Linked DNA regions of Thermogutta terrifontis. Each later gene encodes a partner of the first gene's protein in a complex. Links are inferred from orthologs where the notes say so. Each region holds a gene or a part of one and is shown on either strand. Other genes may lie near its edges.

Region 1 (15,883 bases):
AGCAACTGGAAATGGACCGCCGTCTCATCGCCCATCGGATCCATGAACTCCGCAGCGAACTGGAGGTCATTCACCGAAGGCGGCAGCGCGAGGTGATCGCGCGCAAACAGTTCAAAACCGTGTCTTTAGTGGGGTACACAAACGCGGGTAAAAGCACTCTCATGAACTCACTCACTCATGCTGACGTGTATGTGGAAGACGCATTGTTTGCCACCCTCGATACCCGTACCCGCCGCTGGCAACTTCCGGGATGGGGCCCCGTTTTGCTCAGCGACACAGTCGGCTTCATTCGCGATCTGCCCCACCATCTCATCGCGAGCTTTAAAGCCACGCTCGAAGAAGCGAGACAGGCGGACCTGCTGCTCCATGTCGCCGACGGAAGTAATCCTGCGGTGCTTCAGCAAATCAGCGCTGCTTACCGCGTCCTTGAGGAAATCGGGATTGAAGGCAAAGACACCATCCTGGTCATCAACAAGATCGACCGAATTGCGGATCGCCGCCGCGTGGATGCATTGCTCGATCGCTATCCGCAGGCCCTTCCCATCAGCGCTCAGACGGGAGAAGGTCTCGCGCAGCTAACACAAATGGTGTCTGAGCTTCTGGCCCGCAAGTTCATCGAGGTCGATGTGGAAACGACGGTCGATAACGCCCGCGTGGCAGTTTTTGTAAAAACCCACGGCGAAGTGTTCTCGCAGCGGTACCATCATGAGAATCGCCTCACCATCCGCTGCCGTTTGCCGGAGGAGTATCTTCCTCGAATTGAGCGGCTTGGGGCGTCTGTACGCCGGACGCGGCATAACGGATCGGGCCAGGAGCAAAATCCGGCTCCTGAAATCGAGCAATCCCGGATCGAACTTGAACCGACGGGTGTGATCCCGGGGGAAGATCACACATAAACCGGCCGGTGCGCCGTCAGAATAAATCAGACCTTGTCCCGGGTACCGCTATCCACTACCCTGGCATTGCAGGCGACACCGCTTAGCCTCGCAGGAAACCGAGAACCATGGCCAGACGCGATCTGCAAAACGTGCGGGCTTTCATTACAGGGACGTCGAGTGGTATCGGCCGGGCATTGGTGGAGGCTCTCGTGCCCTACCAGCCGCGGATTGTGGCGGTGGCCCGGCGGGCGGAACGGCTTGCCGAACTTGCGGAAAAAGTGCGCTCCATCGGTGCTGAAGTCTTCCCATTTGCCTGCGATCTGTCTGATCCTCTCGTTCGCCGAGAGGCGGTGAACTTCGCGGCCAGGAAGCTCGGCGCGATTGATTTACTGGTCAATAATGCCGGTACGGGTGCCCTCGGCCGTTTCGAGGATACACCTCCGGAAATCCTCCGCCAGGTTATGGAGCTCAATTTCTTCGCCCCCGTGGAAATCACCTATTATGCCCTACCGCTTCTCAAAAAGGGTCAGCGCCCGATCGTTGTCAATGTGAGCTCCATTCTGGGCCATCGAGGCATTCCCTGGAGGGCCTACTACTGTGCAAGCAAGTTCGCTCTCCACGGTTTCAGCGAATCAATCCGCGCAGAATTGTCGCGACACGGAATTGATGTGCTCGTAGTCAGTCCCGGCCGAACGCGCACGGAACTGTTCGACGGTCCCCTCGAAAAGGGTAAAGAACCGGCCTGGCCGGAACCGGCACCCGTGTCACCTGAGTATGTTGCGCGGCGCATGGTCCGGGCCATCATAAAAGGCAAGGCCGAAATCATCCCTCACCCGTGGGGAAAGGGAATGGTCCTATTAAGTAGATTGGCACCGCGCCTGATGGACTGGATCTTAAAACGGTACGCCTAAGATCGGCATTTCTTCATTCATCCCTCTCATTTAGCGCATAACAGCAATTTTGATTGCATTAACCCGCCTGACTAAACTATTTAGTAGAACCAGATTGGCTGTTTTCGCAGAGTTAAACCGTCTCACTTATCACGTATCGCGGGTACTAGAACATGCTTCGCCACCGTTTGAGAATTATGGGAATCGGATTTCTTGTCTTCGCCGGGCTGGGAATTGCCGCGTGGCTTGCGTTGGGCGAGGCAGATCAGCCGCCTGCCCACCAGCGAAAGTCGGCCAAATCTCCTAGAACTATCTCTTCCCACCAGCCTCAGCAGCTTGCCAGACAAGGTAACCAGGATCAGCGCGAAAAAGCCGACAATCAAGTGCAAACGGAGATTGTGCGTCGGCTCCTCAAGGCGCTGGATGACCTCCCCAACGTCAATCCGGAGGAGAAACGAGAGCTGCGTCGAATACTCCTTGATTCCGACAACCAGCTCGCCCAGGCTCTGAAGTCCCCTCAGTCGCCGCAGGTGAACCGGAAACAACCGGCCGAGCCCCAGAAATCCCCACAAGATGGGAGCAAAATGCCGCCTACGGAAGGCCCACGCTCGCCGCTTATTAAGGCTTTGCTCGACCTGCTGGACAATACTCCAGAAGACAATATTGCGGAGCGAAATTCCCAGGAAAAAGATACTCTCCGGGAGAACCTCTTGCAGGCCGACAAAATTCTCGCCCAACACACAGGCCAATCCGCAGTGAACCGAATAAAAGCGGCGAATCGGAAACCGGTTGTTCCTCGCGTCTTCAATCCGCCGCGCAAAACGCCGGGGCAGCCCCCTCAACAGGACAGTGAAACTGAGAAGACGCCACGCTGACAGAGGGCCGAATCACTGAAAAGACATTGTGTCAAGGCGAAGTACCGCTCTTTTCGATAAAGTTCATACAGTCGGCCGATGAGGGCGAGTTTGTGACGGTCGACTTTGATTTGACCAGTTCGGGCGCACGACAGAAGGCCCCTTCGGAGGAAACGGTTCACGTTTATGACAAGGACCGGCCGGAATATCGGAGCATGGAGGGTCGTCACGGGCCTGGTGATTGCTGGCGCTCTTACGTGGTGCGGGTGTCGCTCCTATCCCTGGTCTCCGGAAAGCATGACAGGCAGCCGCCAGGGACCGAGTTCCGGTCTTGCCAACCAGGCCTCCCGAAACGCAGCGCCTGATCAGGTTTCGTCTCCCAAACAACCAAAAAAGAATCCTCAGCAGGACGCCGAATACGCAGCTCAGCTTGCAAAGGCCCGGACCCTAGAGCGTGCCGGAAAACTCGACGCCGCTCGGGAAATCTACGAACGCCTGATTGTCTGGGCTCCCGATCGGTACGAGGCATACCATCGTCTCGCCGTCGTCTGTGATCGGCAGCAAAGGTTTCTGGAAGCCGAATCACTCTATGCACAGGCTATTCGGCTCAATCCGAAAGACCCGGATCTGTTTAACGACCTGGGCTACTGCTACCTGTTGCAGGGCAAACTCGACAAGGCCGAACGGGCACTGCTCAAAGCGGTGGGGATCTCCCCTGCTAACGAGCGCTACCGCAACAATCTGGGGCTTGTTTACGGCTATCAGGGCCGCTATCAGGAAGCTCTAGACCAGTTCCGCCGGGGCGGGAGCGAGGCTGATGCATGGTACAATCTGGCCTATGTCCAGTGGGTCCGGACTGAGGTAGACGCAGCACGACAATCACTGGAGAAAGCGCTCGCCATCAATCCAGGTCATGAGCTGGCCAGGGAAACCCTTGTGCGACTCTCTACAGGTCAATCGTTCTTCCCAGATGATGCAATCGCCAGTCGTTCCTGGCAACCGTACCAGAACGCACCTGAGACGATTGCCGGTTCAGACGTGCCGACGCCGAGCGACGATGTCAAACAGGCTGCCTTTCAGGCGTCTTCGGGCACACTTCGACTTGGTCTCAGGGATCGCCCGAGCACCCAGACCCAGCTCGACGTCGCGCGCTCATCCTGGGCGCAACGCGTTCGGGAACAATCACACGTTTTATCCCCGCCGGACGGTGAGAGCCTTTATTGAATAGGCGAGGGAGCAAAGAATTTCTCGAGAATTCTACCGAGGATCGCCTCGCCCCTCGCATTCGCATGAACGATATCCCGCTTAAACCAGTGGATATCTTCGCCGCACGTTCGGATGTACTGCCCCCACGGTCCCGTCATGTCCAGAAAACCCGTCTTTTCTTCCTCAGCAAGTCTTTTCAAGCGTGTGCGAAAACTGTCACCGTCTGAAGGAACCTCGAAAGTCCACTCGGGATCCACACGCGGGTCCTTGTGTCCGAAACAGGGCGTCATAAGAAGAATATCAGGGTCGGGCTCCAACTCAGCTCGAACCCAGCGAATGACTTCTCGCACCGATTCGACATCCTCGCGATGGCTGATCCCCCCGATCATGAGCAGATCGGGGTGATACTTGAGAACGTATTCTTGAAGCTGGGCAGGGTCTTTGTAGTACCAGCATCCTGTGCTGCCGCGGACGGACGTGATCTTTTCAATACGAGCGCCTGGATAGTGGCGCTCGACAAGCTTTTCCCATGCAGAACGACTTGTATCGTTGACGATGCTGTCCCCGAGCATGACCACCCGGAGGGTGCCGCCACGTCGCAGAATGTCGATCGTTCGATTCAAGTGCCGCCAACGGTCGGCCGGAGGCGTCCACTGCAATGGAGTCATCTCGCTATAAATGAAATCGATGCGCTCGAGCACCGGATCCTTGGGCTTTCCCGCCTCCTCTGCTACCGTGAGCGTACCCCAGCAGCCGATCAAAGCCAAAAAGAACAATGCTTTTCGGATCATCGTCGCACCTCCAAGATCTCGGGCACAATTGAGCCGCCAAATTCCGTCGACCGCACCGTCAGTGGTGACGTCGGCGTGCTACGCTTCGCCAAGGTTAGCCAGTCTGCCGACTGGACGCTAGTGGGCCGACATGAAACAGCGGATCAGCTCAGAGGTTTCCCGCTCGCGACGTACTGGGCCAGACCCCGAGCCATCTTCATTTTTGCAAAACCTGTGACATGCCGCGAGCGCAAAGTGCTGGCGGGGCAACTCATGAATTGCTCCTACCGGTGGCGTCGCCGGGGTGGGAATGGCCCTTCAGACTCGCGCATGATTCGGATGCAACCGGTATGCTTGCTCGGTGTGCAACCCGGGCCTATGGGAGGGACGCCTTCCACGGCGTCCGTCGAACACGGACGGGCACACTTGCCATGCCCGGTGTCACTTATGTGAGGTCACAAATCCCGGTAGGGGCAAGTCACCACTGGTAGGGGCAATTCATGAATTGCCCCTACCGAAACGCCATCGATTTGCGACGCGCCGTGTTCTGCCCAGGGCGATTCATGAATCGCCCCTACCATTGAACCCTTGTCGTGCCCACAGAATGAAATGGGTCATCAAGGGTCGAAAACACGGACCTGACAAGCAGGTCCCACCATTGTGTGGATTGGAGGCTCGGGTTTACCCCGACCGGTCATCGTCGTGCGATCCAGGCAAGGTTGTGAAGGCTAAAGCCTTCACCAAAAAGCGGCGATGAATCGCCGCACTCCATGGAGTGCGGGGCTTTAGCCCCGCTTTCCACACGGGACTTTAGTCCCCGCTGAAAGGCAATGGATGATCGAACGTTGACAAACGGACCCGACAAGCGGGTCCCTCCGAGAGGCGGACCCGACAAGCAGGTCCCTCCGAATATGGGCGTGACAAGCACATCCCATTGGGCTGAAGCTTGCTCTTGCCGAAGGGGTTGTCCAGGTCCGTGCCGCTTTCCAGCAGCATAAAAGTGGGCATGATTCAAGCCGTTCCCGTTGCCACGCCGATCGATGTCGTTGGCAAATCCACTGAACGCAGTTGCCGCCATGTCCGGCGTCTCGCCGATCTCCCAGTCCTCGAAGCAGTCCATCCGCCATCAAAGGGCCGTGTTTCGTCGCGCCAGCGTGGGCAGGTCAGCGTCGTCAGCTTCCATCGATTGGGCCGTAATCGACGTGAAGCACTGGGTTGCCTCGGGCGTCAAGAATCGCGATTTAAGAGCGATCCCATAATTCTGCCAGGAAAGGGAGGAAGTTGTGTAATAACTCTGGGGGTAGCAGACATACAGATAGCGTTTGGCCCGGGTGACCGCCACATAAAACAAACGGCGTTCCTCTTCGATCGACTCAGGCGAGCCTGTCGCCATATCGGATGGAATGTTTCCGTCCGTGGCATTGATGATGAACACCACGTCCCATTCAAGCCCCTTTGCCGAATGGATGGTACTGAGGACCAAGTAGTCATCGTTCAAATCCGGGTTAGCAGCGAAATCCTGCGTGGAATTCGGGGGATCCAGGGCAATCTGCGCCAGAAAAGTTTGTCGGTCTTTGAATCGGCTTGCGATCTGTTCCAACTGTTCCAAATCCTTGGCTCGCGGGATCGGATTATCGTAAAGCACAGGGAGCAATGGCTCATAGAACACCCGAATTTGATGGAGCTGGGCCGGGAGCGTGGCTTTTCCCTCAGCCAGGTGGAGCATCAATTGGACGAACTGTGGCCAGATGTCGGCTGCGGTGGGGCTTGGAGTGATTTCCTGCCACGGGTCAAAATGCCCGCCGTTTACAGAGCAAGCTGCGAGAAGTTTTCTCGCTTTGGCCGGACCGATCCCCGGCAAAAGACAGAGCACCCGCATCCCGGCCACCAGGTCGCGTGGATTCTCCGCCAGCCGCAGGAAGGCGAGCGCGTCTTTTATATGGGCGGCCTCCAGAAACTTAAGCCCACCGTATTTGTGGTAGGGGATGCCCCGTCGCGTCAGTTCGGCTTCCAGTGGCAAACTGTGGTGCGATGCCCGGAACAGCACGGCCTGATGTCTAAGCAGCGTCCCCTGGTTGTGATGCTCCAGAATACGCCGAATGACGAACTGAGCCTGCTCGTATTCATCGAGGGCGGCGACCAACCAGGGTTTCTCGCCCGTTTTCTTCTCGGACCAGAGATTCTTTGTGAATTTCTCCTTGGCAGGCCGGATGATAGCATTCGCCGCCGTCAGTATTGGCATCGTGCTTCGATAATTCTGCTCCAGGGTGACAATCCGCGCGTTGGGATACTGCTTGGGAAATTCCAGGATGTTCTTGATAGATGCGCCCCGAAACGAGTAAATGGCCTGTGCGTCATCACCCACCACAGTCACGCCGTCGCCTGTCGGGGCCAGCCGATAGAGGATGTTGGCCTGGATGATGTTCGTATCCTGATATTCATCCACAAGAATTGCCCGAAAACGTTTGCGGATTTCGCTGCCGACCGATTCCTTGTTGAGGAGTTCGAGCCACGCGAGGAGGAGATCGTCATAGTCCAGGGTGGCCGACTCCTTCTTTCTGGCTGTGTATTCGCGAAACAGCCGATCAAGTTCATCATGCCACTCTTTGCACCATGGGAAGAACTCGGCGAGAACCTGGCGTAAGGGAAGACACGTATTCACCATGCGGCTGTAGATATCGGCGCAGGTTCCCTTCTTGGGAAAGCGTCGGTCTGTCGTGGCCAGCTTCAAGTCGGTTCGAATGACATTAATAAAATCTTCGGCGTCAGATCGATCCAGGACGGTGAAACCGGGCGGCAGCCCCAGTTCTTCCCCGAACATCCGCAGAAACCGCAGGCCGATGGCATGAAACGTGCCCCCCCAGATTCTCGTGGCAAGATTTCCTGGAAGTTGCGTTCCCGACAGTCTGGAGAGAATAGTTTCGACGCGTCGGACCATCTCTTCGGCGGCCCGTCTTGTGAATGTCAGGAGCATGATTGTGTGAGGGGGGACGTTGTGCGCCACCAGCCATGCGACGCGATGCACGATGGTGGCCGTCTTCCCTGTTCCCGCCCCGGCCACGATAAGCAGTGGATCCGTCCCGTGGGTCACAGCCTCCTGCTGCCGGGGATTGAGGGGCTTCAGGATAAGATCCTCAAGTGAACTCACGGACATGGCTCTCCTCCGTGAACTTTGAAACGCACCTATGCCGACGTTACAGGGAGAAGGAAGACGGATCCTCCACCACAGCATCCGCTCGGGCCGCCCTGAACTCAGTATAATGATTATACAAAAGTTTGACGTTCACGAGAGCATAAACTGGGTAGGATAGATAACATGCCCGTTTTCCTCACAATCGAAACGACCTGCGACGAAACTGCAGCGGCCCTGGTCACGGATCAGTTGGAGGTGCTTGCCTCCGTCGTGGCCTCGCAGGATAAGCTCCACCAACAATACGGGGGCGTAGTTCCCGAAATTGCCTCTCGTGCCCATGTGGAGCGAATTCTCCCAGTGATCCACGAGACCGTGCAGAGGGCGGGAATCAGTCTGGCCGACATTGACGCGGTGGCCGTTGCTTACACCCCCGGCCTGGCAGGCTCCCTGCTTGTTGGGGTTACCGCTGCCAAAACCCTGGCGTTGGCTCTGGGAAAGCCTCTTATTGGAATCAATCACCTTCAGGCCCACATCTATGCATGTCGAATGGCGGCTGGGAGGGACGTGTTTCCCTGTGTAGGACTGGTGATCAGCGGGGGCCATACATGCCTCTACCGTTGCCGGGATCCGCTGGATTTCGAGCTGCTGGGAACGACCATTGACGATGCAGCCGGCGAAGCCTTTGACAAAGTGGCGGTCATGCTGGGGTTACCCTACCCGGGTGGCCCGTCCATCCAGAAGGCGGCAGAAAAAGGAGATCCCCACAAATATGCCTTCCCAAGGGCCCTGCTCGACGATCCTAATACACTCGACTTCAGTTTTAGCGGATTGAAAACCGCCGTCCGATACGCCATTACCGGGCCGGGACGGCATGATCCTTCGCAGGTCAAACTTTCGGACCAGGAGGTGGCAGACCTGGCGGCCTCATTTCAGGAAGCGGTGGTGGATTGCCTAGTGGGCAAAAGTTTTCGCGCCCTGGAAATAACCGGCTTCCACAGATTGTGCGTGGGTGGGGGTGTGGCTGCCAACAAGCGGCTGCGAACGCGATTGGAGGAAGAAGCGGCACGGAGGAATGTGGACCTGGTGATCGCTCCCCTCAAACTCTGTACGGATAACGCTGTGATGGGAGCGATCGCTGTGGAAAAATGGAAGGCCGGTGTCTTCGACGATCTTTATTTGGACGCCGAACCGGGGGTCGTTCGCAGATCATCCGCCCTGATTCACGGGTGAGAGATCCAGTCACCCTTGGGATGGAAAGGCCACTCGCGCGGAACGTCAGCGGCTCACCTCACGCGGCGAGCTACAATGTTCGCCGGGCTCCCACCGAGAGGTCTTAACCTTTACTCGCGGACGATGTAATCAATCACAAGTACCTTGTCGAGATACTGACCCACCATTTTGGCGAACGCCTGATGCTCGGGATGGGGCAAATAGGCGTCGCGATCTTTTTCACTCTTGAAAGTCAAAATGAAGCAATGAGTGAATCCCTGCGAGAGGTTTTCCGTGCTGCAATCCGTACCCCACTCAAACCCGGCGATCTGCGGGATCTTCTTCGGCAGCGTGGCGAAGGCCTTTTCAACTTTCTCAATGTCAGCCTTCGACGTTCCCTCTTTGAATTTAAACAATACGACATGCCGTAGCTGTCCGGCATGGGAATATTTTTCCTCGGAGATCGCGGAAGATTTCCACACTGTCAGAGCGCTCAACAGAATGGCCACAAGAACCAACCCAACAGTGAGCCGTTTCATGGTTTCCTCCTTTTCTTAAGAACCTGTTCAAAAGTGTGCAACGGATCTGGTTCCGAACTTATTAATGGCCTGATCTGTTTCGTTTTATAATTGTGCAACAATTCATTTCATCGTGCGAGTATAGCTATTTATTCCGCTTGGGAAGGAGCTTGCTGAGTTCGACCATAACCTGAGCATACTGCGGATCGTTGGCGAGATTCCGCATCTCTTGGGGATCGGCCTCATGGTCGTACAGTTCCTTCCCCTGATTTCCGTCATCCCATTCCGTGTAGCGCCAACGGGCAGTGCGGACTGTATATCCAAAGACGATTTGCTTTTGCACGGTGCGCGTGACCTGGGTGATCGCGACCTGTTTTCCGGGAAGATCGGGATTGTTGAGAATGGAAACCAGGCTTGTGCCATCGAGGTTGGCCGGTGGTTGGAAGCCACAAAGTTCAGCCAGGGTTGGATAAAGGTCCACCATCTCGACAATCGCCCGGGTAGACTTACCAGCATGCTTCGTGCCGGGGACTGCAATCAACAGGGGCACGCGCGTGGATTCCTCGAACAGGGTGCGCTTCTGCCACAGGCCGTGTTCGTGCATGTGGTACCCGTGATCGCTTGTCATGACAATAATCGTATTATTCCGCAAGTGGAGCCGTTCCACAGCATCTAAAACGCGACCGAGTTGGGCGTCCATGAAGGTGATCGCCGCGTAATAGGCCTGGATTGCCTGCTTCTTCAGATTCTCATCCATCGCCGCTTCTTCTTTTTTCAATGTAACGGCAAGTTTGGGAATAGTGTCGAAGTAACCGGGCGGAATACTGGGCACAATAATCTTATCGAGAGGATAAAGATCGAAATATTTCCTTGGCGCGACATAGGGAGTATGGGGCCGATAAAATCCGACTGCTAAAAAGAATCGCTCATTCTGATGCTTTTCGAGTAGTTTGATGGCCTCCGTGGCACCGATGCCGTCTGTTTGTTCCTCATCCGTGCCGTCGGCAGCAAGCCAGCTCAGTGTGCCGCCGAATTGTCCAGGAATAAGACTGAATATTTTTGCCTCTTCGTCTTTGTCTCGCCCCCGCGGATTGACCACCAGGTCCCAGGATTGAGGATCATCAAGGCCACTTGTACCGATCTGCGTCGGTACGCCGTAATGGAAAATCTTGCCGACCCGGGCGGTGAAATACCCCTTTCTGCGGAAAAACTCCGGAAGGGTCACGCATTCCGGAATATTCTCGCGAAAATGAACGCTGTTGTCATAAACACGCGTGCGATCAGGTCGCATGCCTGTTAAGAACGATGCTCGGCTGGGATTGCAAAGCGGGAACTGACAGTAAGCACGCTCGAATCGCAAACCCCAGCGAGCCACTCGATCCACGTTGGGTGATTTGACAAGCTGATGACCGTACGTCGCCAGGTTCGTATTGAGGTCATCGGAGATAATAAACAGAACGTTATATCGCCCGGACTGAGCAGCCTCGCCTGCCTGCATGAGGGCGTACGGGCCACACAGTGCCAGAATCAGGCTTAACATGCAAGTGAAACCTGAGTAACGCATCGCCTCCTCCTTTTTAATCGTGTAAGTGATACCGTTACGGTGGCACTCTTTCCAATCGCCGACTTTAATCATTGGGAGCGGGGGTCAGTGGCCACTGTTTTTCGAGGACCAGCCGAGCTTTTGACCTCGTCAGGTGGTTCCCAGTGTTGAGCTTCTATCACATGCTCATCCTCAAATCGCAGTGTTTTCGGGTCTGTCCGGTTGTAACGATATGGCGGTACCCCGGGTTGGCAGACGAGTGTATTCCGGCGCAAGGTGACCTCGAGAGCTTTATGGAATCGAATCGGGCTGCGCCCAACATTGTAAATGGTTTGTCCCTCGACAAGAATGTCACTGCTTCCTTCATCCATAAAGATGCCGTTACTCTCCGCACCGTCTTCGTTGGGGGGAATATCATGGATTAAATTACTGACAAGCCGGGTTCCCGGCTGCCGTCCGAGAGTATAAATCCCTCCACCGTCGTGAAGAATGAGCATGCAGTGATGAATATGATTCGCGCGAATAATGTGATCGCGGCAGCCGGTCGGCTGATCATTCCAGCTCCAACCCACCGATATTCCCGTGTAAGGTAGCTCAGCCACCTCGTTATGCTCGATAACATTTCCGGCAGAAATGCCGATCCAGATGCCAACGGCCTCAAGGAATTGCACGCCACATTCGCGCACGACGGAATCTTCAACATGGATGCCGTAGGTGCATCCGGTGTTAAAGGGTGAAGTCCATTTGGGTGAGGCATCCTTGAGCGGGCGAGTGATTGTTTCCCCAATATTGAGACCATTGCCCGATATATCCTGAAAAACGCACCGGCGAACAATCCCGTGGCAGCACTCACGGCGAAACCACAGACCGGAACCGCCCAGATGGCGAAACGAACAATCAGCGAATTCGCAACTGTCAGCCAGGTCCAGAGTAACGGCCGCCGGCATCATTTCTCGAGCCGCTGACTGAGGATCCCTGCGTGGCTCATAGATGGTTGCCTGACCGGCCGCGTAGCCAGCATCCGGCAGATCGAAACGGCAGTGTTCGAAGGCGATTCCCTCCCAGTGAACATTCTGTACCAGTGTGCCGCTCGAAACGTCACCCGTAATGTGTACAAGCGTTTCCAAAACTGGTACAACTGTCTCGATGGTCTCCAGAGTCTCACCAGGCCGGGGGAGATACATGATCACGCCTTTTTCCGTGTCAAGCCGCCACTCACCCGCTTGATCGAGCATACGCTCGCCGTTTTCGAGGAAATAACGGGCGTGCGGCCAGTGACCAATCTCGTAATGAGGTGCCGAGCAGCCGACCCTCTGGGCAAAAACAACCTGTAAAGTTTGAGGATCAAACGACAGAATCCTGACGCGGGAAGTGGACCAGTCATGGAGATAGACGAATTCACTGCCCGCGATATTGCCATCAAACGCCCATGCATCTTCGGGACGAATGAACAAACTCGTCCTTTTGTCGGGGCCTGGCCGATCGATCCGGAAAAAACCGCGGTTCGGAGTTCGCGCACGAACCGCCCTGCGCCCATTGACAAAGAGCTCCCTCGCCAAGAGAGGTTGGTTGTTGACGGAGGGAATGGCCACTTCCCAGTGCTGAGCCACTTGTTTCCAGCCAGTGAGAAGCCGACCTCCGCTCAAGATCACTTTACCGGGATTTGCTGCGATAAAGCGGAGATGGCCAGGTCCGGGATTTTCAGCGGATGTGATAAAAAGGGGACGGTCTAAACGATAGACGCCGTCATGGAGCACTATTTGGATATCAATGTTCGGGCCTCGCTCTCTCCGAATGGTTTGCACAAGTTCAATCGCCCGCTGCAGTGATGCGATGGGTTGCTCAACAGTCCCCAGTGATGAATCGCGCCCACGGGGCGAGACGTGAATTTCAACCACGCTATTGGAGGCCTGGACGATGCCAACGACCAGAGCCTGCAGAATTGCGAGTGACATACACGCCCAGGAATAAAACCTTGGTGATCGAAGAATAATGCCAGTATATTTCCTTGCCGGGATCATTTTGGTCCTCTATCACTCAACTAAGCGACTGTCGATGGTGAACGAGTTTAATGTTTTACGGATGAATTCCTTTTATAATGGGTAAGCCACCACTGGTAGGTGTCGTTCACGGTTATTTCAAGGGGGGTTTCCGGTTTCCAGCCGGTCGTCTGAGCAAGCTTGTCAATTCGTGCGATCGGATCATACTTAAGACCGGGGCGTATTTCAATCACCGGCCGAGCAGGATCGGCCAGCCCCTGAAGAATTCGAAAAACCTCGCCACTGGTGCGGGGAACCCCGGAGCCCACCAGATAAATCTCGCCCGGCTGGCCCCTCTCAGCCAGGAGACGGTACGCGCGAACCACATCGCGGACGTCACAAAGATCGATTACTGCCTGAAGCGTGTGAATCTTAACAGGCGAGTCTCCTCGCGCGAACTGGGCAGCCCAGGCGGGTAACATCATTTTTTCCGATTGACCAGGCCCCGTATGCGGAAATGCCCGCGCGATGATCACAGGTAGCTTCTGGCTGTGATATGCTTCCAGCAGGATTTCTTCGGCCGCAAGCTTTGTTTGCCCATAGGGGTTACGGGGCTGCACAGGATAAGTTTCATCAACAAAGGTGATTCCGTCCTGCGGCACGCAATAAACGTGACTGGTGCTGGCAAAAATGACTCGGGGCACTTCTGAAAGACAAAGGGCAAGCTCTACAAGCCGGCGTGTTCCTTCGACGTTGACTGCCCACGCGACGTCGGTCGGCTCGCTGTTCCCGCACATTTCCGGCACCGAAATCGCCGCAAGGTGGTAAATCACAGTTGGGCGAAAAGTTACCAGAAAATCAACGACACCACGTGGAGGGCCGCTGGAATTCGCAAGGTCCCAAATCAGCAGGTTTCTTGATTCAGGAAGTTGACCCCAAAAGGCCGAGCCTTCTGGCCATGTGTTGGCGATGCCTGCGACTTCATCGCCCTGGCACCTCAGGTACTGACACAAGTGCCGCCCGACAAACCCCGTAATTCCTGTGATTAGAGCACGCTCGGCCATCCTTTGCTCCCACATTTGCCCACCATATCATCGTCGCTGACAGAACAACCATGAGTGTACGTAGGGGGGAGAAGGTGGACAAGCGTCAGGCGAACCCCACCGGGAAAAGAGAAGGCCAGAAGTCGGTCTGTGATGGTAGGCTTCAATCGAAGGCCGATCCGCGTCTGGTTTCTCCACCGATCGTAAATTCGCCTCGCCGGTGAGCCTGATTAAGATCACGGCCGATCGTGTTGGCCAATCTCATTCTTGCGATGGTTGTTCAACCATGTGTGAAAGGTTATTCGCGGTTGTCGGCAGAGTTTCCCGGTTCGGCGGGGATCCGCTTGACTGCCACCACGGTGTCCCCTTCGTCCAGTGTCATCAAACGGACGCCCTTTGTGTTCCGACCGACGAGCCGAATCTCGCTGACCCGCAACCTCTGCGTCTTGCCCTTGGCCGTCATCATGAGAATCTCGTCGTCCTCATGAACGACGGCCACTCCCACGACGGGGCCGTTTCGGGCGTCCGTCTTGATGTCGCGAATCCCCTTGCCGCCGCGGCGTTGCGTCCGGTAATAGAACTGAGAGCCGACCTCTCCCTCCTCGGCTTCCTCGCTTTCGTCTGCTTCTGGCTCTTCGACGGAGGTTTCTTCCTCCGGTACTTCCTCGTCCGACGCAGTTGCTTCCGTTTCGTCCTCGGGCTTCTCTATTTCCTCGTCAGCGACAGGGCCCGCGGTGCTCGCTCCAATGGGAGTGCGTTTGCCGTAACCGTGGGCACACACTGTGAGCAGGCATGCATCCGGCTCAGCAACCACGAGACCGACCACCCGATCATCCCCAATGAGTGAAATCCCTTTTACGCCCGCCGCGGCTCGACCCATAGGACGGACGTCCGATTCGCGAAACCGGATGGCCATACCTTTTTCGGTAGCCAGGAGCACTTCGTCCCCCTTTTTGGTGACCACAGCTCCGACAAGCTCATCGCCTTCACGCAGTTTGATGGCGATAATCCCGCCGCGAACGGGCCTGCCGTAGGCTGAGAGTGCCGTCTTTTTGACGAGTCCACGGGCTGTTGCAAAAAGAAGGTAATGATCGGGGAGTGAAAAATCTCGCACAGGCCGGCACGCCGCTACCTTTTCGTCCGGCTGCAAGCTGAGGAGGTTGACGATGGCACGTCCCTTGGCATCGCGAGGGAGCTCCGGAAGTTCGTAAACTTTTCGCCAGTGCACGCGACCAAGATTTGTAAAAAACAAAAGATAGTCGTGGGTTCCGGCAAGGAATACGTGCTCGATGGGATCTTCGTCATCCACCCGGGCCCCCTTCAAACCCTTCCCGCCCCTCCGCTGTGCCCGATAAGCTGACACGGGGGTCCGCTTGATATATCCCGCGGAACTGATGGACACGACCATCATCTCGTCGGGAATCAGTTCTTCAATATTAAAAGCCCCCACCTCTTGATCGGAAATTTCCGTGCGGCGCGGATCCCCATACTTATCCTTGATTTCCGTCAATTCCTGTTTAATTATTTCGAGAATATTCTTTTCATCGGAGAGGATTCGATTGTATTCCTTGATATTCTCCAGTAGATTGCGGTGTTCCGAGACGAGCTTTTCCTGCTCAAGATTGACGAGATGGCCCAGCGTCATCCGCAGGATGGCGTCCGCCTGAACAGGAGTAAGGAAGTACTCCTCGGCGATGCCACGCTCTTTCTGGAATTGAGCAAACCCCTCTTCACCCAATGCTCGGGCAAGCATTGCCGCAGGACAGGGGATCGCCATCAGGCGTTCCTTCGCCTGGGCCTGGGTCTCTGAGGTGCGAATGACGCGAATCACTTCATCAATATTGGCGAGAGCCAGCAGGA
Region 2 (6,916 bases), 2.4 Mb from region 1 along the record:
CGCTGCGGACCGGGGAAAAGCTCAGTCTGAGTTTCCACCGACAGACCAATCGCATCCAGGTGCGGGGACCTGCCTGGGCGATGCCTGCTGCCCGCCAGCTCATCCACGCGCTGGATGGACCTCCCAACACGGAAACAAGAACGGTGCGGCTTGTTCCGCTCAGTGCCACCAAGGCAGAAAGTGTGCACCAATTGACCCGGGCGGTTCGCGTGGCCAATACCACGGCCAGCGAAGCCGAAGCGGAGAATATCGGCACGAATCTGATTGCTCAAGTCGAGCAGCCCGAGAACCAGGAACAATCACAGCCGCCACAACCCAGTCAGACGCAGCCCTCCCAGCCGCCGCCCGCCGAAGGACAGCCGCAACCACCGGCCCCCGGTGCGGAGCAGGCCCCGGGTGCGGAGACGCCCGCCGGAGGAGGCGGTCTTGTTGGACCGGTCCAGATTGAATACCTCGAGGGACTGGACGTGCTGGTGATCCGGGGTAATCGGCGGGACGTGGAACGGGTGATGCAGATCATCCGGCAAATCGAAGAACTCAGTGTGGAGACCGAACCGGAAATCCGCGTGGTGCTCCTCCGCCACGTGGACTGCGAGGCCCTGTTGACGATCCTCAACCAGGTTTATCAGGCCGTGTATGCCGCTCGACGCGGCCCCATCACCATGATCGCCCTGGTCAAACCCAACGCCATTCTTCTGGTGGGGCGTCAGGAAGCCATTCGCACCGTCCTGGAGCTCATCGGGAAGCTGGATCGGCCTGTTTCACCCGAAACCGAATTCAAAGTGTTCCCGCTCAAGCACGCCTCGGCTACCACGGTGGAGCAACGGCTGACGACCTTTTATCAGAACCGAGGAGGTTTGGGAACAAGGATTCTCATCACGTCGGACTTCCGGTCCAACACGGTGATCGTCAAGGCATCTCCTCGGGATATGCTCGAAATCGAGCAAATGATCGCCAAGCTGGACGTGCCCACCACCGAGGCGGTCAATGAAATCCGCGTGTTCACGCTGAAAAACTCGCTGGCCAGTGAACTGGCCACGGTTCTGCAACAGGCCATATCAGCCACAGGCGCGGCAGGAGCGCTTCGACAGACGGCGACCGGTCAGGTGACCACAGCACAGGCGGCAGGGCAGCAGCAGCAGCAGGAAATCCGCTCCACCCGGCTGCGGTTCCTCACCGTCGATACCGAAGGCAAACAGTTGCTCGAATCGGGGATCGTGACGGATGTGCGGATTACCGCTGACGTGCGTGCCAATGCTCTGGTAGTGTCTGCTCCTTCCGACAGCATGCCCCTCATTGCCGCTCTTATCGCGGAACTCGATCGGCTCCCGTCGGCGGAAGCCCAGGTTAAAGTGTTCACGATCGTCAACGGAGATGCCCAGGCCCTGGCCGATATGTTGCAGACCCTGTTTGGGCAAACGCTCACAGTGACTGCGGGAGCCGCCGGCGCAGCCGCTCAGCCGGCTTACCGAACAGGGGCACAAGAGGGCGAAAGCTCCCTGATTCCCTTGCGATTTGCCGTGGACGTGCGGACCAATAGCATCATCGCCAGCGGATCAGCGGGTGATCTGGCCGTCGTGGAAGCCATTCTCCTCAGGCTTGACGAATCGGAAATTATCAAGCGAAAGACGGAGGTATTCCGCCTGAAAAATGCCCCGGCCAACGATGTGGCCAGCGCCATCAACACCTATCTGACGAATGAGCGGCAGGTCCGCCAGTTAAACGTCAATGCCTTCAGCACGTTTGAGTTCCTGAGCAAAGAAGTCGTCATCGTTCCGGAGCCGGTGAGCAACAGCCTCATCGTCAGCGCCACGCCGGAATACTACGACCAAATCGTGGAAATCATCACGCGGCTTGATGAGCGGCCGCCCATGGTCCTCATCCAGGTGCTCATTGCCGAAGTGCAACTGAGCAACACGGACGAGTTCGGCATTGAGCTGGGTATTCAGGACCCGATCCTCTTCAACCGCAGCGTTGCCGGGGTGCCGGGATTCCTCTTCAACAGCACAGGTCCGCTGGGTAACAACACCTCCGCGCCATCGCCGGATGTGGTCGGTGCCCAGGCGATCTCCAACTTCGGGGTCGGCCGTGGGAATTCCACGCTCGGTTTCGGCGGTATGGTGCTTTCTGCATCCAGCGAAGCGGTGAGCGTATTGATCCGCGCACTCCGTCAGCAACGCCGGTTGGACGTTCTCAGCCGGCCGCAGGTCATGGCCCTGGACAATCAGCCGGCCTTCGTCCAGGTTGGTCAGCAGGTTCCCACGATTACCGGAACTTCTGTGACGCAGAACGTGCAGGTGAACAGCGTGAGTTTCACCAACACCGGTCTGATCCTCCTGGTTCGCCCGCGGATCAGTCCCGATGGTCAGGTGGTGATGGAGATCAATGCGGAAAAATCCGATGTCGGTCCCGAGTCTGAAGGGATACCGATTTCGGTCTCTGCTGCCGGGCAGGTCATTCGCTCGCCGCGAATCAACACCACGCGTGCCCAGACTACGGTCAGCGCGGCCGATGGTCAGACAATCATCCTGGCCGGGCTGATTACCAAGAGCCGGTCGGTGACTAACCGGAGAATCCCTGGACTGAGTGATATTCCCATCCTGCGACATTTCTTCCGCTACGACATTGACGAATCCTCGCGGTCCGAGTTGCTAATTATTCTCACGCCACACGTGGTCCGATCCGAAGAGGACATCGAGCGTGTGAAACAGATCGAAGCCGCCCGGATGCACTGGTGTCTGGCGGATGTGGTGGCGCTTCACGACGGCATGGCCCCGCCCGCTACAGGCAGCGTCGAACAGGGGCCCATGCCCACACCGGCAACCCCCAGCACCGAACGGCAGGAGGTGATTCCCACGCCCGCACCTTCGGGAGCGCAACCCACGCAGCCGATGAACGATGCACAAAGCCAGTTTAGCCCGTCGCCCATCCTGGGAGCTCCCGTTCCAACGCCTGGCTATGGGACGCCGACCGAACAGGTGGGTGTCAGCCATATCTCCGATAGTGCCCCGGCCGATCCTTCCAATCCATTTCGGCAGGAAACTGGTGCGTCTGCCGGTGCTACAAGAACACGCCCAACGGGATCGCCATCGGGACGATAGGACGGCACATCCAAGGACGTCGGCATAACGGAAATCCGGGATACGGAGATCGACACATATGCGGTGGAATTGGCAAGGAAGCAAAACCCCAACCCCGGATGGAACCGTCAGCGAGAAGCCGGGGGCACAAACCGGGAATTTGCCGCTCTGGATTTGCACCCTCGCGGCCCTTCCGGCTTTGGCGGTTGGGTGCGCGCGGTTCGACCTGCGGCGGAATATTCCCTGGCAGGAGGCTTCCGATAAGCCAGTGCAGTCCGTCGTGGTGTTCTGGACAGAAGCGCTCATCGAACGCCGTTCCGGCCCCCCTTATCGGGGATTCGGCGGTCGCGTTTATTTTTACCCGGCCGACATGAGTCGCCCCATGAAAGTACGGGGAACCTTGGTCGTCTATGCCTTTGACGACAATTTACCACCGCCCGAGAACCTGAAGCCCGTGCGGAAATTTGTCTTCACCAATGAGCAACTGGAAAAGGTTTACTCGGACTCCAAACTGGGACCGTCCTACAACATCCTGATTCCCTGGGATGAATTTTCCCCCAAAGCCCAGCGAATCAGCCTCATCGCCCGGTTTATTCCGGAAAATGGTCCATCGGTGGTCAGCGAGCAGGCGAGGGTTTTCCTCCCCGGTTTGGATTCTTCCTTTCTAGCCGGGCAAACAAGCCAGAATGGGGCAGCAGCGCAACCCACGGCTCAACACAAGGTCGTTCAGGACCGTGCGGTCGTGCCGACTTCTACAACACAAAGCGGGACAAGTGGATCGGCCGGAGTCATCCCGGCCGCTGGGACGGCTGCCCGGGAAAGTAAGGCTTCGTCCACGTCGGACAATCCCGAAGCTGAACGGGGTCAGTCTGACAACGGTGCAACGGCGCGACGGCGGATGCAGACGTTAACTTTGAACCTTTCGCGTCACGGGCAGGTGGGTCCAACCGGTCCCACCATTTCGGAGAACGATGGATCTGTTACGTCGCCCCCGGGCCGGGCATCATCCACCCTCGAATCCGCGTCACCGGCCAATGTGCTCCCAGGATCGCAGAACAGTGACCAGGAGGCAAAAGCAAACGGGGAAAGAACCCCCCGACCTGGAGAGCGTCAATTTCACCGCTGGTCGCCACCGGGAAGCCCGCTCACGTACTCCCCGCCGGAAGCTCCCGTCAGTCCGGGGACGCTTATTGGCCGGTTGGGCCAGCAACCACCAGTTCGTTCTGAACTTTATCAATTCCCGGCTCCAGTAGGAGCAACCGTTCCAGCACAAGCCGATCAATCGCTGAGGGAACCGTCCCCTTGAGGATCGCCGTCCGGCCTTCGACGGCCACCTGAATATTGGGCGGAGTGCCGTTGGCCAATCGCTGGCTGGTGACCCGCGAAACCAGGGCCGTCAATTCCTGCGACACCGTTTGAGATGCCGGTTGCGGGGCGCTGAATCCCACCCGAAGTGCGGAGGGAATAATATCCCGTTGCGTGCGACCGCGTCCCGCAGTTCCAAATCGCGAGGAGGTACGAGAACCCAGCGTGGATCGGTTGGAACCCAAAAGGCTGCTGCCACCTAGAAGCGACGTGCCCAGGGTGCTCCGCCCCAACGTGGAAAGAGAGCCGCGACTTGTCAACCCGGAAGTCATGCCGGAACGGCTTGTCCCGGTGCCCTGCACACTCAGCGGATTAAACGCCTCGGAAGCCTCCGCCCCGACGAAGGTATCCGAGCTTCCAAAGAGTTGCTCCGCCATGTTGACGGACTGAATATTCATGAATTGGCCGCTGGTAATGGGAATGGAAGTTGAGGTGCCTAACCCCGTACTGGCCCGATTGCTCCCGGAAATCCGCGTGCTGGTGCCCGGCGTGAGACTGCTTCCCAGAGTTTGCGAGGTGCCAAAGAGGCTACTCCCCGTCGTCTGTGCGAAGGTGCTCGGTAATCCGGTCATAACGCCGAAAAGCATGACAAATCCCAGAACAGCCGTGGCAAAAAGTTTGGATCGCTTCATGACCATTACTCCCTAAGCCCACCAGGTGGGAGTCGCAAGTGATAGTTTATCCCCCCATTCATCCTATTGCGTACCGTCGGCGTGGTCGAATCCCTCGCCGGACGGCATTAGTTGGTCGTCTTGCGGCTTTTGGTGATCCCAGCGGCCATATTCCAGCCTGCTAAGATATCGTCGAGCAATGGCCAAGCCGTTGGAGGAACTCCCATAAGATTAAACAACCGGCACGTCCCACGAGACCGGCCCAGGACTGCGCGAGGATTTGGAGCCCGTGCTCGGCGTTGTCAGTTTGATCTCAACACTTGTTTGCTCCAGAGTAGTGATGCCAAATTGATATCATTTTCCCGGCCACCTGACGGTAATGTTCCCCCAAAGGCCTTAGAATGACGCGGCGGGTGGACGAATCCACGATGCTCAGCTCTACATCCAGCCGATCGGGGGGAAGCACGTCCGCCACCCTGTCCGCCCATTCCACAACGCAGATACCCGGCCTTTGGAGGTATTCCTCCACCCCCAATTCGAGAAATTCTTCGCTGTCTTTGAGGCGATAGACGTCAAAATGAAAAACGGGTATCTTACCGGGGTATTCATGAATGAGCACAAAGGTGGGACTGATGACGGCCGCCTCGGCCACTCCACACCCGCGGGCCAGCCCTTGCACAAATCTCGTCTTTCCCGACCCCAGCGGTCCAATCAGACCCACCAATGACGGGGGTGAGAGCAGCCCCGCCAGAAGCTCGCCGATTTTCCGAGTCGTTTCCTCACTGTTGGAAACGAAAATGTAGTCCGCTTTCGTGGCTGGATTGTCTGACATCTGCTTTAAACACAAAGTCATCAAATCACGCCGGAAAACTGTCCATCTTATCCGCGGTCCATCACGATTGTGCGCCCCCTCAGGTGAATTTGTGCTCATAGCCCTTGGGCGGAAGAGCTGTTCGTTTTTTCCCTTTTTCCAACCAGAGCCCTTTCTCCGCAACAAACTCGCCAATGTCCGTGAGTTTAACGGAAAGGGGCTGATCCCTGAGCATGCGTTCCGCCTCGGCAGGCGGGACGGCCAGGATCAGCTCGAAGTCCTCCCCGTCGTAGAGTGCACGATCAAGCGGTTTCTGCTTGCCTTTTTCCAGCTTGACTATTCGGCAGGCAGCTTCCGATATGGGCACGCTATCGGCGTGAACAACGGCCCCACACCCGCTTTCCTGGGTCACCCGCCACAGATCGAGGGCCAGACCATCACTGACGTCAATCCCCGCGTGGACCTCATATGAGCGATACAGGAAAATAGCTTCCCAGACTCGGGGGGTGAAGGTCAGATGTTTGCCCAGTATGGATCCCCCAAAATCGCCCGTGACGATGATGCGGTCTCCCGGCCGGGCCCCGCTCCGGGAGAGCACGCCGCCAGGCGGCGGTAGGCCCAGAGCCGTGACACTGATGACCAAGGGACCATCCCAACTGTTTGTGTCTCCCCCCGCCACTGCGATTTGAAAGTCGCGGGCGAGCGGGAGCAGGCCCTCATAAAGTCGCTTCGCCAGTTCCATTCCGCCCTTTTGCGGCAGAACGAGCCCCACCACGCAAGCCTTCGGAGAAGCCGCCATAGCGGCGAGATCACTGAGGTTGACGGCAAGGGCCTTCCGCCCGATTTGCTCCGGCGAGGTCTGACTGCTGATGAAATCCACCCCGTCCATGAGAACGTCCGTCGTGATGACGCATTGCTGGATGTCAAGGTCGATCACCGCGGCGTCATCCCCGATTCCGACGCGGACGCAGGGATATTTGGGTATCCGTTGACGGAAAAAGTTAATCAGCTCGAATTCCATAAACCGTCACTCAATCCGGAATGCAATC

Evidence for each region.
Region 2: the proteins of tsaD (region 1) and tsaE are in contact, whole or in part, in a crystal structure (PDB 6N9A), measured with the Thermotoga maritima proteins. The link is inferred for Thermogutta terrifontis from one-to-one orthologs. Residues at the interface, in WP_004082750.1 of Thermotoga maritima: Cys10, Asp11, Arg49, His50, Leu82, Gly84, Gly135, Gly136, Glu154, Thr155, Leu156, Asp157, Asp158, Ser159, Glu162, Asp165, Lys166, Arg169, Leu170, Tyr175, Lys213, Thr214, Leu217, Tyr218, Gln221, Arg222, Asn324; in WP_004082108.1 of Thermotoga maritima: Leu37, Gly38, Lys46, Lys57, Val59, Lys60, Ser61, Thr63, Phe64, Thr65, Leu66, Met67, Val69, Pro71, Tyr82, Arg83, Leu84, Asp86, Asp88, Phe89, Asp93, Ile128, Asp130, Glu131, Arg134.

The regions. Positions count from the first base shown.
Region 1 is NZ_CP018477.1:3,775,964-3,791,846, forward strand. What follows is about bases 7,167-9,937. They hold tsaD (tRNA (adenosine(37)-N6)-threonylcarbamoyltransferase complex transferase subunit TsaD), read left to right. Parts: upstream 7,167-7,914; coding sequence 7,915-8,961; downstream 8,962-9,937. Other genes in these bases: THTE_RS14050 (ATP-dependent helicase), read right to left, coding at 7,167-7,746; THTE_RS14060 (Dabb family protein), read right to left, coding at 9,072-9,479; THTE_RS14065 (sulfatase), read right to left, coding at 9,604-9,937. In the rest of the region: GTPase HflX, read left to right, coding at 1-896; THTE_RS14025 (SDR family NAD(P)-dependent oxidoreductase), read left to right, coding at 1,004-1,789; THTE_RS14030 (hypothetical protein), read left to right, coding at 1,942-2,643; THTE_RS14035 (tetratricopeptide repeat protein), read left to right, coding at 2,809-3,846; THTE_RS14040 (SGNH/GDSL hydrolase family protein), read right to left, coding at 3,840-4,619; more of THTE_RS14050, read right to left, coding at 5,725-7,166; more of THTE_RS14065, read right to left, coding at 9,938-11,022; THTE_RS14070 (right-handed parallel beta-helix repeat-containing protein), read right to left, coding at 11,091-12,956; THTE_RS14075 (NAD-dependent epimerase/dehydratase family protein), read right to left, coding at 13,070-14,044; gyrA (DNA gyrase subunit A), read right to left, coding at 14,322-15,883.
Region 2 is NZ_CP018477.1:1,363,681-1,370,596, forward strand. Bases 4,130-6,916 are described here. They hold tsaE (tRNA (adenosine(37)-N6)-threonylcarbamoyltransferase complex ATPase subunit type 1 TsaE), read right to left. Parts: upstream 5,889-6,916; coding sequence 5,370-5,888; downstream 4,130-5,369. Other genes in these bases: THTE_RS05125 (hypothetical protein), read left to right, coding at 4,130-4,386; THTE_RS17880 (BON domain-containing protein), read right to left, coding at 4,268-5,077; thiL (thiamine-phosphate kinase), read right to left, coding at 5,968-6,888. Also shown: THTE_RS05120 (secretin N-terminal domain-containing protein), read left to right, coding at 1-3,101; more of THTE_RS05125, read left to right, coding at 3,160-4,129. UniProt on the Escherichia coli protein: Required for the formation of a threonylcarbamoyl group on adenosine at position 37 (t(6)A37) in tRNAs that read codons beginning with adenine.